Linked DNA regions of Mesorhizobium opportunistum WSM2075. The protein of the gene in region 2 interacts with the protein of the main gene of each other region in a pairwise test. Links are inferred from orthologs where the notes say so. Each region holds a gene or a part of one and is shown on either strand. Other genes may lie near its edges.

The links. The genes of interacting proteins can lie anywhere in the genome.
Region 1: the proteins of dnaQ (region 2) and MESOP_RS00290 interact in binary tests that used the Escherichia coli proteins (3 or more experiments, as listed by UniProt). The link is inferred for Mesorhizobium opportunistum WSM2075 from one-to-one orthologs.

Annotation. Positions count from the first base shown.
Region 1 is NC_015675.1:60,839-66,897, forward strand. What follows is about bases 1,034-3,950. They hold MESOP_RS00290 (DNA polymerase III subunit gamma/tau), read right to left. Parts: upstream 3,431-3,950; coding sequence 1,637-3,430; downstream 1,034-1,636. Other genes in these bases: MESOP_RS00280 (hypothetical protein), read right to left, coding at 1,034-1,252; MESOP_RS00285 (YbaB/EbfC family nucleoid-associated protein), read right to left, coding at 1,272-1,595; MESOP_RS00295 (HIT family protein), read left to right, coding at 3,781-3,950. Also shown: MESOP_RS00275 (cell wall hydrolase), read right to left, coding at 1-609; more of MESOP_RS00280, read right to left, coding at 845-1,033; more of MESOP_RS00295, read left to right, coding at 3,951-4,200; nudC (NAD(+) diphosphatase), read left to right, coding at 4,254-5,198; MESOP_RS00305 (Dabb family protein), read left to right, coding at 5,230-5,529; MESOP_RS00310 (prephenate dehydratase), read right to left, coding at 5,531-6,059. UniProt on the Escherichia coli protein: Part of the beta sliding clamp loading complex, which hydrolyzes ATP to load the beta clamp onto primed DNA to form the DNA replication pre-initiation complex.
Region 2 is NC_015675.1:941,218-948,910, forward strand. What follows is about bases 2,692-5,682. They hold dnaQ (DNA polymerase III subunit epsilon), read right to left. Parts: upstream 4,555-5,682; coding sequence 3,829-4,554; downstream 2,692-3,828. Other genes in these bases: MESOP_RS04415 (isochorismatase family protein), read left to right, coding at 2,692-2,856; MESOP_RS04420 (alpha/beta hydrolase), read left to right, coding at 2,866-3,825; coaE (dephospho-CoA kinase), read right to left, coding at 4,773-5,360; MESOP_RS04435 (shikimate dehydrogenase), read right to left, coding at 5,357-5,682. Outside these bases: MESOP_RS04405 (GlxA family transcriptional regulator), read left to right, coding at 1-457; MESOP_RS04410 (M24 family metallopeptidase), read left to right, coding at 779-2,083; more of MESOP_RS04415, read left to right, coding at 2,176-2,691; more of MESOP_RS04435, read right to left, coding at 5,683-6,199; MESOP_RS04440 (Maf-like protein), read right to left, coding at 6,192-6,791; MESOP_RS04445 (pyruvate, water dikinase regulatory protein), read right to left, coding at 7,030-7,693. UniProt on the Escherichia coli protein: DNA polymerase III is a complex, multichain enzyme responsible for most of the replicative synthesis in bacteria. The epsilon subunit contain the editing function and is a proofreading 3'-5' exonuclease.

The sequences.
Region 1 (6,059 bases), 880 kb from region 2 along the record:
CGAGGCAACCATCGTGACCGGGACGGCCGGCTTTTCTGTCTCCACCGAGGCAACCATCGGCTCATCGGGCAGCGGCTGCCAGTTGCGGCCACGTTTCTCGTAGAAGGCGTTGCCGCCGGCAACCATGGTGTAGTGCATGTTCTTGTAGGGGAAGCGCAGGCCGGCGGTATGGAAATACATGGTGTTCTTGAGCTTGGCCTTGCGCTCGCCCTTGAGCACGGCGTCGGCGGCTTCCTCGACATCGGGCATTGCGCGCGAATTCATCGGCCTTGTCATGACGCCGGGCGCGAACTGTCCAGGCTCGCCCACCACCTGGCAAATGGTGCTGCCATGGTTGCCGGAGCGCAGCCGGTTCATCACCACGGTGCCGACGGCGATCATGCCGTCGCGGCTCGAGCGGTTGGATTCGAAGAACATCGCCCTTTCCAGGCATTCCCTGTCCTTCGGCGTGTGGCTGTAGGCGCGCGAACTGAGGAAACTCGGCGTGATGGCGTCAGTCAGGCTGGCAACGGACATGCCGTGCGACGTGGTCTGGCTGCATGCAGCCAAGAACAGCGGAGAGGTAACGACGCCGAGCAACAGCGGCGCCTTCCATCGCGTGACAATCAACAGGTAACCCTCTCACTTCACTTCGATGCCCGCCCCCAGGCTGCGGCAAGAATGAGACACTTTCGGGCAAAATGATGGCCAAAACGTTATTAGCAGGGTACTGTTGCATAATTAGCACAATTTCTTGGCTTTTCAGATAGATCGAGCCATCGTTTCACAAAACCGATGACCGCTTTCTCTCTGTTTCGCCGCAATTCGGAAGGGGAAATCCGAATCACGCTCTTCCTGAACCGCTCTATCGTCCTGCCGCCGCCACGGCCGGCTGGCCGGGCTCGAGTTCCTCGACTTTCTCAGAAAACAGGCCGCGTGCGAGGAAGAGCCTACGAGCGTTCCTGGCCGCCGGCGCGATCCTTCCCGGCCAGTCGCTGTGGATGAATTCGGCCTTGGTGAAGTCGGGATTTGTTTCGGAGGCCGCCTCGAGGAATTCGGCGATCTCCAGCACGACCGCGCGCTCCTCCCTGGAAAGCGCCGACGTGCCGGCCTCGATCGACGGGCGGTGGACGAAGTCCTCGAACAGATAGAAGTAGCCCTTGATGCCGACGAGATCGACGCCCGCGTCGCAATCGGCGAGGATTTCCAGGATCTCGTAGATCCTGTTGCGGATACGCTGCTCGATCAGTCTTTCGGACGGCTCATCGGTCATGGAGCTGCGGCCGCCGGACCTAGAACGGCAGTTTCATTCCCGGCGGAATCGGCAGGCCGGCGGTCAGCGCCTTGGTCTTTTCCTGCATGATCTGCTCGACCTTGACCCTGGCGTCATTGTGCGCGGCGAGCAGCAGGTCCTCGAGGACTTCGACATCGTCCTCCTTGAACAGCGACGGATCGATCTTCAGCGACTTCATCTCGAATTTCCCGGTCAGGGTGACGCTTACCAGGCCGCCGCCGGACTGGCCGGCGGCTTCGACCGTGGCAATCTCGTCCTGCATGGCCTGGAACTTGGCCTGCATTTCCTTTGCCTTGCCCATCAGGCCGAGAAGATCTTTCATGGTCCGATCCTTGTTCTTGGTTGGTCGGGGTTCTTGGTTTGTCAGGCGTCGTCGTCATCCGCCGGCGGTTCGACCGGCACTTCGGCTTGGTCCGCGTCCGCTTCCGGCGCGTCGGGAATGCGCACGTCGATGATCTTGGCACCGGGAAAGCGCGCCAATATGGCAGCCACGGCCGGATCGCTCTTGGCATCGAGGAAAGCGTTCTCGCGCCTGGTCGATTCCATTTCGGCCAGCGTCTGTCCGCCCTCTTCCTTCGACAACGAGACGAGCCAGTTGCGGCCGGTCCAGGCGCGCAATTTCATCGTCAGGTCGTTGAGCAGCATCTTGGGCGCATCGTCGGTCAGGCTGACGTCGATACGGCCGGGCTCGATGCGCACGAGGCGAATGCAGCGCTTGACCAGCACCTTGAAGGCGATGTCGCGCTGCGCATCGGCAAGCGCAACGATGTCGGCGAGCGATTTCAGCGGTACCGGCTGCGCCTCCGGCGCCGGCGGCGGAGGTGCTACGAAGGCGACCGGCGCAGGGGTGGCCTCGACCAGCCGCATGGTCTGTGCGCCGCCCTGCCCGGATGGCATGCGGGTCTGCGCGACCGCGCTGGCGCCGCCGCCATTGCCGGGACCCGCGGGCACCCCATTCGGGCGCGGCGCGCCATTTTGAACCGGAGAAGCGCCCTCGAGCGATCGCAGCGCCTCGTCCAGTGTCGGCAGGTCGGCGGCATGGGCCAGCCGGATCAGCACCATTTCGGCGGCGCTGACCGGCCGGTTGGAGGACTGCACCTCGGGAATGCCCTTGAGCAGCATCTGCCATGTCCGCGACAGCACCCTGACCGACAGCGCCCGGGCGAAGTCGGCGCCACGCTGCCGCTCGTCCTGCGACAGCGAGGCGTCGTCCATGGCGGTCGGCACGAACCGCAACCGGGTGACCAGATGGTTGAACTCGGCAAGATCGGTCAGCACGGCGGCCGGATCGGCGCCGGTGTCGTATTGCGCGCGGAATTCGGCCAGGACCGCCGCCACATCGCCTTTCATCACATGTTCGAACAGATCGACGATGCGGGCGCGATCGGCGAGGCCCAGCATGGCCCGTACCGCTTCGGCGCTGACGGAGCCGGCGCCATGGGCGATCGCCTGGTCGAGGATGGAGAGCGAATCGCGGGCCGAACCCTCGGCGGCGCGGGCGATCATCGCCAGCGCGTCGTCGTCGACCGAAATGCCTTCCTTGCCGGCAATCGAGGAGAGATGCGCGACCAGCGCGCCGGCATCGATGCGCCTCAGGTCAAAACGCTGGCAGCGCGACAGGACGGTGATCGGAACTTTGCGGATTTCGGTGGTGGCGAAGATGAATTTCACGTGCGGAGGTGGTTCCTCCAGCGTCTTCAAAAGGCCGTTAAAGGCCTGTGTCGACAGCATGTGCACTTCGTCGATGATGTAGACCTTGTAGCGGGCCGAGACCGGCGCATAGCGCACGCGTTCGATGATGTCCCTTATGTCGTCGATGCCGGTGTGCGAGGCGGCGTCCATCTCGATGACGTCGACATGGCGGCCTTCCATGATCGCTTGGCAATGCTCGCCGAGCACGGCAAGGTCGACCGAGGGCTGATCAACGGTGGCGGTCTTGTAATTGAGCGCCCGCGCCAGAATGCGCGCAGTGGTGGTCTTGCCGACACCGCGCACGCCTGTCAGCATCCACGCCTGGGCGATGCGGCCGGTGGCAAAGGCGTTGGTGAGGGTGCGCACCATCGGCTCCTGGCCGACGAGCTCGGAGAAGTTCGAGGGACGGTACTTGCGCGCCAGCACGCGATAGGCAGCGGCCTTTTCATTTCCCGCTTCGCTCATTCGCCCGTAAAGCTCCAAAAGGCTGCGCCCGAAGGCGGCCGATTCCTGCGCATAGTCTCGCCCGCGCTGCAATGCGTCGTCAATGTCGCGAGGAGGGCCGATGAGGTGGGAGGCTGGAACAATGACCCGTTCCGGGCTCGTTAGGGCTGCTTCCTTCCGGACCTGACCCGGTTGGCGAGTGGATCGTCCACCACCAACCTCCCGCTGTCCATATCGGCAATTGCGCGACGAAATGCAAGTGCGCAAGCGAATCGAGATCATCCCCAAGAGATTCGCTTGCAGCCCCGATGCAGCCGCTCTAGCGTTCATGGTTCGAGGAAACCAAGAAAAGCAAAGTAAGGGAAACGCCGATGTTGCCGGGCCTCAAGGCCGGATTCACGCTGGATGCCCGGCTGGAGGCGGACAGCGAGCAGTTGATGTGGCTTGGGCTGTGCGAATTGCGGGTGATGAACGATCGCCGCTGGCCATGGTTGCTGCTGGTGCCGCAGCGGCCTGGCGCGGAGGAAATCCATGACATGACCCCGCTCGACCAGGCAATGCTGACCTTCGAGACCAATATGGTGGCGCAGGCGCTGAAGAAAGTGACCGGCTGCACCAAGATCAACACCGGCGCGCTCGGCAACATCGTGCGCCAGCTGCATATCCATATTGTCGCCCGTTCCGAAGGCGATGCCGGCTGGCCAGGTCCGGTATGGGGGCACGGCCTGCGCGAGCCCTACCAGCGTTCCGAGCTGCGCCGGTTTGCCGAAACGATAAGGGCGGCGCTATAAGCGTTCCCCTGTGTTCATCCCAAGACATGTCATCCCAAAGCATCAGAGTCCCTATGAGCTTCAGCCTGTTTGACGCGCCCTTGCGCGAGCCGAGCCAATTCGTCGGCTTCGCCGGCAACACGATCGACCGCCAATCCGAAAACCGCGCCGACGATTCGGTCGACAAGGCGCTTGCCGATCCGACGACGCGGCTGCTCCTGATGAATGGCGGTCGGCTTCATCTGAAGCTCAGGGAAGGCGGCAGCCTCGATCCCTGGTTCGGGCTCACCGAGAGCGAGCCTTTCAAGCCTGCCTTCGACCGAGGCGTTTTGCTCGGCTTCTCCGAACAGGGGCCGGTTGTCGCCGTGCTGGCCGGCGTCGATCCCGAACAGCTGCCAGAAACCGTCAAGGCGATCGACTACCGCTCGGTCTACATGCAAGGGCTGATCGACGAAGCGGCCGCCGGCGCGATGGCGCAGGGCGCCGCCCTGCTCGCTTGGCATGCCAGCCATCGCTTCTGCAGCAAATGCGGCACGCAATCGGAAATGCGGGCCGGCGGCTACAAGCGGCATTGCCCGAATTGCGGCACCGAGCATTTTCCGCGCACCGACCCGGTGGCGATCATGCTGACGGCGACCCGGGAGAAATGCCTGCTTGGGCGCGGCGCCCATTTCGCGCCGGGCATGTATTCCGCACTGGCCGGCTTCATCGAGCCGGGCGAGACGATCGAGGCGGCGGTGCGTCGCGAGACCTTGGAGGAAGCCGGCATCCGGCTCGGCCGCGTCGTCTATCATGCCAGCCAGCCCTGGCCGTTTCCCTATTCGCTGATGATCGGCTGCTTCGGCGAGCCGCTCAACGAGGACATCCAGGCCGACCTCAACGAGTTGGAAGACTGCCGCTGGTTCGGCCGCGACGAGGTGCGCCTGATGCTGGCCCGGGAACATCCCGGCAATCTGGTCACGCCGCCGAAAGGCGCCATTGCGCATCACCTGATCCGAGCCTGGGTGGACAGCGAATAACGAATACCGAAAGTCATTGCAGGAGAGGCAAATGATCCGTCACACAGTGGTCTTCACGCTGAAACATCAGCCACACTCGCTGGAGGAGAAGCGGTTCCTCGTCGACGCCAGGAAAATCCTCACGGCGATCCGGGGCGTCACGCATTTCGAGCAGTTGCGGCAGGTCAGCCCCAAAAACGACTATCAGTTCGGCTTCTCGATGGAGTTCGCCGACCAAGCCGCCTATACGAGATACAACGACCATCCCGACCATGTCGCCTTCGTGCGCGACCGCTGGGTGCCGGAGGTCGAGAAATTTCTCGAGATCGATTACGTGCCGCTGGGCTGGTAGCTCAGTCCGCCACCTTCCACTGCTCACGCGACTCACTGGCCGGGTAGACGCCCAGGATGCGCACTTCCCGCGAGAAGAAGCGGAGTTCTTCCAGCGCCAGCTTGACCAGCGGATCGTCGGGATGGCCCTCGATGTCGGCGTAGAACAGCGTCGCCGTGAACGCACCGAGCTGGTAGCTCTCCAGCTTGGTCATGTTGATGCCGTTGGTGGCAAAGCCGCCCATGGCCTTGTAAAGCGCTGCCGGCACGTTGCGGACGCGGAAGATGAAGGTCGTCATCATCTTGACGTCGGGTGACGGGCGCTCGGCCCATTGCTTGTTCTTGGTCAGGACGACGAAACGGGTGACGTTGGAATCGGTGTCCTCGACATTCTCCTCGATGAGGTCGAGCCCGTAGAGCGTCGCGGCAAGCGCCGGCGACAAGGCAGCCATGGTGCGGTCCTTGACCTCGGAGACCATCTTGGCCGCACCCGCCGTGTCGCCCGCGACGATCGCCTTCCAGCCGTTCTTGCGGACGTATTTGCGGCACTGG
Region 2 (7,693 bases):
CAGCCTCGACATGATGCTGGAGATCATCACCCGGGATTACGGCGCCGAGCTTGCCGCCGGCGTCGCCGAATGGTTCGTGCACAGCCAGTTGCGTTCCAGCGTCGACCGCAAGCTGATGCCGCTCAGGCTGCGCACCGGCGTGCAGAACGAGCTGGTGCTGTCGGCGATCGCCATCATGGAGGACGCGGTGGAGGAGCGGCTCGGCATGGCGGAGCTGACGGCCCGGCTCGGCGTGTCCTCCGACAAGCTCGAGCGCAGTTTTCGGTCCGAACTCGCCATCTCGCCCAACGGCTACTACCGGCGGCTCAGGCTGAAACGCGCCGCCGACCTGCTGGCGCACTCGACGCTTGCCGTGCGCGACGTGGCTCTGGCCTGCGGCTTCGCCTCGATGTCGAGCTTTGCCCGGGCCTTTCGGGAAGAGCATGGGCACGCGCCGAAACTGGCGAGGAGGCAGTAGTTTGCGCTCACTGACGCTATGAGAGGTTAGCGGGACAGCACCCCCCTCTGTCCTGCCGGACATCTCCCCCGCAAGGGGGGAGATTGGCAGTTTCGATGCCGCCGTTCACCTTGCATCGCTGGAGATTGGCGAAAGCCGGAAATGACAGCTGATCTCCCCCCTTGCGGGGGAGATGCCCGGCAGGGCAGAGGGGGGTGCTGTCCCGCCAGCATCTCTCATTGGCCCAGCGGCATTCCGCACAACACACGCGGTTTTCCGCACAATCCTCCGGTCCCCGCTGCGCCATGCTCAGCCCTCCCAACCCACCAAGGCCAGCCACCCATGAGCATCGTCGTTTTCGACCCCGACAGCACCGAGGACGTCGACTTCAAGGATCGCATGCGCCACCCCGCGGCGGCGGATTCGGCGGGCGGCATGTGGTTGTCCGACACCGAGCCGTCCTTCATCGACGCCGACGCCCTGCGCAAAGGCCGGCTGGCCAAGCTGCGCGGCTGGATGCGTGAGGCCGGCTATGGCGGGGTCGTGCTGTTCGACCCCTACAACCAGCGCTACGCCACCGGCTCGCGCAACATGTTCGGCTATTTCCTGCGCAACTCGACCCGTTATTTCTTTATCCCGACCGAAGGGCCGATCGTGCTGTTCGAGTATCCGCAGAGCTACCATGTCTCGATGGTGCTCGACACGATCGACGAGGCGCGTCCTTCCAAGCTCGTCTGGTCGTCGGTCTCCGGCCGCGACGACGAGACCGCCGGCCCGTTCGCCGACGAGATCGCGGAACTGTTGAAAAAGCATGGCGGCGGCTCGATGAAGCTCGGGCTCGACCGCTGCAGCCATCTGCAGGCGCTGGCGCTGGAAAAACGCGGCTGCGAGGTCAAGGATTGCCAGGGCGAGATTCTTGCCGTGCGCGCGGTGAAGACGCCCGAGGAAGTGAAGTGCCTGCAGGTGTCGATGGCTGGCGCCGAGGCCGCGGTCTACGCGGTGCGCGAGGCGATCAAACCCGGCGTCTCCGAAAACGAGCTGTTCGCCATCATGTATGGCGAGGTCATCCGCCAGGGCGGCGAGTTCATCGAGACGCGGCTGTTGACGTCGGGCCAGCGCACCAACCCGTGGTTCAACGAGGCCAGCGGCCGCAAGATCCGGCCCGGCGAACTTTTGGCGCTCGATACCGACACGATCGGCTGCTATGGCTATTATTCCGATTTCTCGCGCACCTTCCGCTGCGGGCCGGGCAAGCCGACCGACTACCAGAAGTCGCTCTACCGCATGGCGCATGACCAGGTTCAACACAACATTTCGATCGTCAAACCCGGCATGGCGTTCCGCGAGATCGCCGAGAAGGCCTGGAAGATCCCGGACCGTTTCGTCGACCAGCGCTACACCTCGGTCATGCACGGCGTCGGCATGCATGGCGAGACACCGTTCATTGCCCATGCCATGGATTACGAGACCTATGGCCGCGACGGCCATATCGTGCCAGGCATGGTGGTGAGCGTGGAAAGCTATATAGGCGAGAAGGGCGGCCGCGAGGGCGTCAAGCTGGAGGACGAGATCCTGATCACCGAGACTGGTACGGAGCTTCTGTCGCGCTTCCCCTATGAGGACGAGTTTTTGGAGAAGCAGGTTTGACGGTGGTAACCAATGAGCGCCTCGTTCCTGTCCCGCCGGCCTACGGAAGAGTCTTTGGCTGCCTTGCCCATGCATCACCCAGGCGCATCCGCATGAAAAGCCCCATCTCCATGAAGCGCGGCACCGTGGCCGCCGTCTTCATCGACCTGCAGGAGGAGCACCGGCAGGATCCGCGCTATCTGGTCGAGGGCTTTGCCAACATCCTCGCCAACGTCCAGCGCCTGCAGGCGGCGGCGCGGCAGAACCATGTGCCGCTCTATCACTGGGCCTATATCGTCGATCTCGACAAACAGGACCGGCCGTTTCACCCGGTCGGGGCCGACGGCAAGTCGGCCTTCTCCGACAAGAGCGACCCGCTGACCGAAATCTGCCAAGAGGTGGCGCCGGCCGAGGGCGAGGCGCTGCTGATCAAGGCCGAGGCCAGCGCCTTCCGTTCGGGGCCGGGTGCCGATCAGTTGAAGGCAAGCGGCATCGAATGGCTTGTCGTCGCCGGCGTCTGGACGGAGGCCTGCATCGACGCATCCGTGAAGGACGCCGTGGCCAGGGGATTTCGCGTGCTGCTGGTCAAGGATGCCTGCGGCAGCGGCAGCGCGGCCATGCACCAGACCGGCATCCTCAACCTCGCCAACCGGCTCTATGGCGGCGCGGTCATCGACACCGACGGCGCCTGCCGGCTGCTGGCGGGCGAAAGCGTGACGGCCTGGCAGGTCGAGGGCTCGGTGCCGCTGCGCTTCAGCTTCGACAATGCGGCCGCGCTCTATGCCGAGCTTTGAATTGCCGGCATGACTGACAAGACCAGCCGCGGCGAATACGAGACACGGCTCGATCCGGCGCTGTGGGCCTATATCGACGCCATCAATGCCTGGTATCCGCCCGAAACCGTCGACCTGCCGATCGCCAAACAGCGCGCGATCTACGACCGCATGTGCCGGGCGCTGCGCCAGCCCTATCCGCCCGGCGTCATCGCCAAGGACGGGCTGATCGCTGCCGCCGGCCGCGACATTCCCGTCCGGCGCTACCAGCTCGCCGGCACCGCCGCGCGGGCAAAAGTGCTCTATTTCCATGGCGGCGGCTTCATTCTTGGCGGGCTCGACAGCCATGACGACATCTGCGCGGAAATCTGTGCCGGCACCGGCTATGCCGTGCTGTCCGTCGACTACCGTCTGGCGCCCGAACATATCCACCCCGCCGCCTTCGACGATGCGCTGGCCGCCTTCGAATGGGCGGCGGCCACGACCGGCCAACCGATCGTGCTGTGCGGCGAGAGCGCCGGCGGCAATCTGGCGGCGGCGGTGGCGCAGGCGACGCGCGGTCATCCCCGCGCTGCGATCGGCCAGGTGCTGATTTATCCCGGCCTCGGCGGCGACGAGAGGTCCGGCTCCTATGTCGAACACGCCAACGCGCCGCTGCTGTCCGTCGGCGACATTGCCTTCTACCGCGACGTGCGGTCGGCCAAGCGGCAATCGCAGGACGATCCGACATTTTCGCCTTTGCGCGACAGGAACTTCTCCGGCCTGCCACCGACGGTGATCGTCACGGCCGAATGCGATCCGCTGTCATCCGATGGCGAGACCTATCGCGACCGCATCCTGGCGACTGGCGGCAAGGCATGGTGGCATGAGGAAAAACGCCTGGTGCACAGTTTCCTGCGCGCCCGCACCACGGTGCCGGCGGCGGCGCAAGCCTTTGGGCGCATCATTTCGGCGATCGCGGCTCTGGGTCGCGGCGAGTGGCCGTACTGACTCTTACGACGCCGCGGCCTTTGCCTCGGATGATGTGGCCTTCAGCCAGAGCGCCTTTTCGCCGAGCGTGGCGACCATGGCGGCATGGGCGGCGCGCTCCGCCTCGGTCAGGCGCGGCAGCAACGGACCCGGGCGCACGGCGGCAATGATTTCGATGTGGCGGACATTTTCGCCGCGCTGCGCCGGCGCGGTCGCGCTGTCCAGGATGAGGGCGGCCTGCTTGCCGCCGATCAGCTCGATATAGACCTCGGCCAACAATTCGGAATCGAGCAAGGCACCGTGCTTGGTGCGCTTGGCGTTGTCGATGCCGTAGCGCCGGCAGAGGGCGTCAAGCGAGTTGGGGCCCATCGGGTGCTTGCGGCGCGCCAGCGCCAGCGTGTCGACGACAAGGCCGGGATCGATGACGGGATGGCCGAGCCGGCCGAATTCGACGTTGAGGAAGCCGATATCGAAGGTCGCATTGTGCGCGACCAGCTTGGCGCCGTCGGTGAAGGCCAGCCATTCCTCGACGATCTCGGCAAAGGTCGGCTTGCCCGCGAGGTCGGCAGCGCTGATGCCGTGCACGGCTTGCGCCTCCGCATGGATCGCGCGCCCTTGAGGATTGATGTAGTGGTGGAAGGTGCGGCCGGTCGGGAACCGGTTGACCAGCTCGACGCCGCCCAGCTCGATCACGCGGTCGTCGCGCGAATCCAGGCCGGTGGTTTCTGTATCGAAGATGATCTCGCGCATCGAATCAGGTGCTCCTGGGAGCAGAATCGCGAGACCGGAACAAAATGGCAATGGGAAATGCCTGTTTTCCCTTCTCCCCTTGCGGGAGGTGGCCGCGAAGCGGTCGGATGAGGGGTGCTCCAGGGAAAGCGGACGCCTCACTCCGCTGGAACACCCCCTCATCCGTCTCGGCGCTGCGCGCCGATCCACCTTCCCCCCACAAGGGGGGAAGGAAGAGCCTAGTGATCCCCAGTGAACTCCGCGATGATCGCATCGACCTCAGCACGTGCGGCATCCATCCCCTCGCCGGTGTCGATGACGAAATCCGCCAGCCTGCGCTTTTCGGCATCCGGCACTTGCTTGGCCAGGATCGCCGCCAGCTTTTCTTCGGTCATCCCTGGTCGTGCCAGCACGCGTTGACGCTGGACTTCGGCGGGTGCGGTGACGACGATGACCTTGTCGACGCGGTTGCGGCCGCCGGTTTCGAACAGCAGCGGAATGTCGAGCACGGCGATCGATTCGCCCGCGGTACGATGCCTGGCCAGGAAGGCGTCGGCGTCGGCGCGCACGAGCGGATGGATGATGGCTTCGAGTTGCTTCAGCGCGGCGGGGTCACCAAGTACACGGGCGCCAAGTCTTGCTCGATCGACCACGCCGGCAGCGGTTGTTCCCGGGAAAGCCGCCTCGACCAGAGGCGCTGCCTTGCCGGCATAGAGGCGGTGTACCGTCTCGTCGGAATCGTGGACTGGCACGCCGGCCTCGGCGAACATCTTGGCCGTCGTCGACTTGCCCATGCCGATCGAACCGGTGAGGCCGAGCACGATCATGGTTTCGGCACCAGGTCGGCTACGATGATCGCGCGCAGCTCGGCCGTGACTTGCGGCCTGACGCCGAACCAGTGTTCGAAACCGGGCACGGCCTGGTTGAGCAGCATGCCGAGGCCGTCCACCGTCTTCAGCCCCCGGGCGCTTGCGGCGGCAAGCAGCGGTGTTTCCAGCGGCACATAGACAAGGTCGGTGACGATCGCATGGCTCGGCAGCAGGGCCGGATCGGCGGCGAGGCCCTCATTGCCGACCATGCCGAGCGCCGTGGTGTTGACCAGCAGGCCGGCATCGACAAGCAGTTCGCCGGTCTCAGCCATGCCGTGCGCCGAAACGCCGGCGCCGAAACGATCGCGCAACTCCACCGCCCGGGCGAGCGTTCGGTTGACGATGCGGATGTCGGAAATGCCGCGCTCTTTCAGCGCGTGGATGACGGCGCGGGAGGCACCGCCGGCGCCGAGCACGACCGCGGGGCCGGTGTTCGCCCAGCCCGGCGCGTGGTCGTCGAGATTGGCGGCAAAGCCATGGCCGTCGGTGTTGCCGCCCCACAGCGTGCCGTCCTCGAACCACAGCGTGTTGACGGCGCCGATCTCCTCCGCCGCCTGGTCGCGGCGGCCGGCCAGCGCAAAGGCGGCTTCCTTGTGCGGGATGGTGACATTGCCGCCGCGATAGCCGTTGGCCTGCAGGGTTGCCAGGAATTCGGCAAAGTCGTGCGGCGCGACATCGATCGCCTCGTAGCTGCCGTCGATGCCATGCTTGGCCAGCCAATGGCCGTGGATCTTCGGCGAGCGCGAATGCTTGATCGGATGGCCAGTGACAAAGGCCTTCTTCGTCGCCTCAGCCATCGATCGCTCCCAGCGTGCGCAGTTCGGCCAGCAGCGGCAAAAGCGGCAGGCCGACAATGGTGAAATGGTCGCCTTCGATCTTCTCGAAGAGCTGGACGCCTTCGCCCTCGACCTGGTAGGCGCCGACGCTGGCCAGCGCCCTGGCGCCGACGCGGGCGAGGTGGCGGCCGATGAAGGCGGGATCGAGCTTGCGCATGGTCATGGAGGCAATGCCGACATGGCGCCACAGCACCTTGCCGTCACGCACCAGGACGGCAGCGCTGTTGAGCTGGTGGGTCTTGCCGGACAGCGCCAGCAAATGACGCCGCGCGCCTTCCATGTCGGCGGGCTTGTGGAACACCTCGTCACCCAGCGACAAGGTCTGGTCGCAGCCGAGCACCAGGGCCCCTGGCCTGCGCTCGCTCACCTCGGTGGCCTTGGCCTCGGCCAGCACCAGGGCGACGTCTTCCGGCGAAACACCGCTATCCTGCAACGGCGCCTCGAGCGCGCGCTCGTCGACCTCGGCCGGCACCGCCTCGACGTCGATACCGGCATCGAGCAGCATCGCCTTGCGGAACGGACTGCCGGAAGCGAGGATGATTTTCTCGGTCATGCTTGTTCACCAGAGTTGGCGTTCCGTCACGCACCCCTCATCCGACCGAGCTTCGCTCGGCCACCTTCTCCCACAAGGGGAGAAGGGAGGTGCTGCGCTGACGCTGCTGCAAATCGCCAACTGGTGGTAATCTGCGGGACGCTAGCGCCGAGTTCTTCCTTCTCCCCTTGTGGAGAAGGTGTCGCCGAAGGCGACGGATGAGGGGTGCGTGACGGAATGCTCACTTATCTCGTCTGCCCTAGCGCGACTTCCCCCGCAGGGCAACGATCGCCGCCGCGGTTTCCTCGATCGAGCGGCGGCTGACGTCGATCATCGGCCAGCCATGGCGCGTGCAGATCTGGCGGGCGTAGGCGAGTTCTTCGTTGATGGCGGCGCGGTCGACATAATCGGTCGGCACGTAGGAGCTGCTGTTGCCCAGGATGCGGTTCTGGCGGACATGCGAGATGCGTTCGGCGGTGGCGATCAACCCGACCACCAGGGGGGTCTTGGCCGCGACCAGGCTTTCGGGAACGGGCACGCCGAGCACGATCGGAATGTTGGCGGTCTTGATGCCGCGATTGGCGAGATAGATGCTGGTCGGCGTCTTCGAGGTGCGCGAGATGCCGATCAGCACGACATCGGCATCGTCCATGTTGAGCGGCAACTGGCCGTCATCATGGTCCATGGTGAAGTTGAGCGCATCGATGCGGCGAAAATATTCGGCGTCGAGGACATGCTGGGCGCCGACGCGCCGGCCGGCCGGCGTGCCTAGATAGGACTGGAAGACGGTAAGCACCGGCTCCAGCACGGAGACGCAGGGCAGGCCCATCGCCGCACAGCGCTCATCGATGCCGCGCGCCAGTTTCTGGTCGACGACGGTGTAGAGAATGATGCCGGGCTCCTCCTCGATGTCCTCGAACACT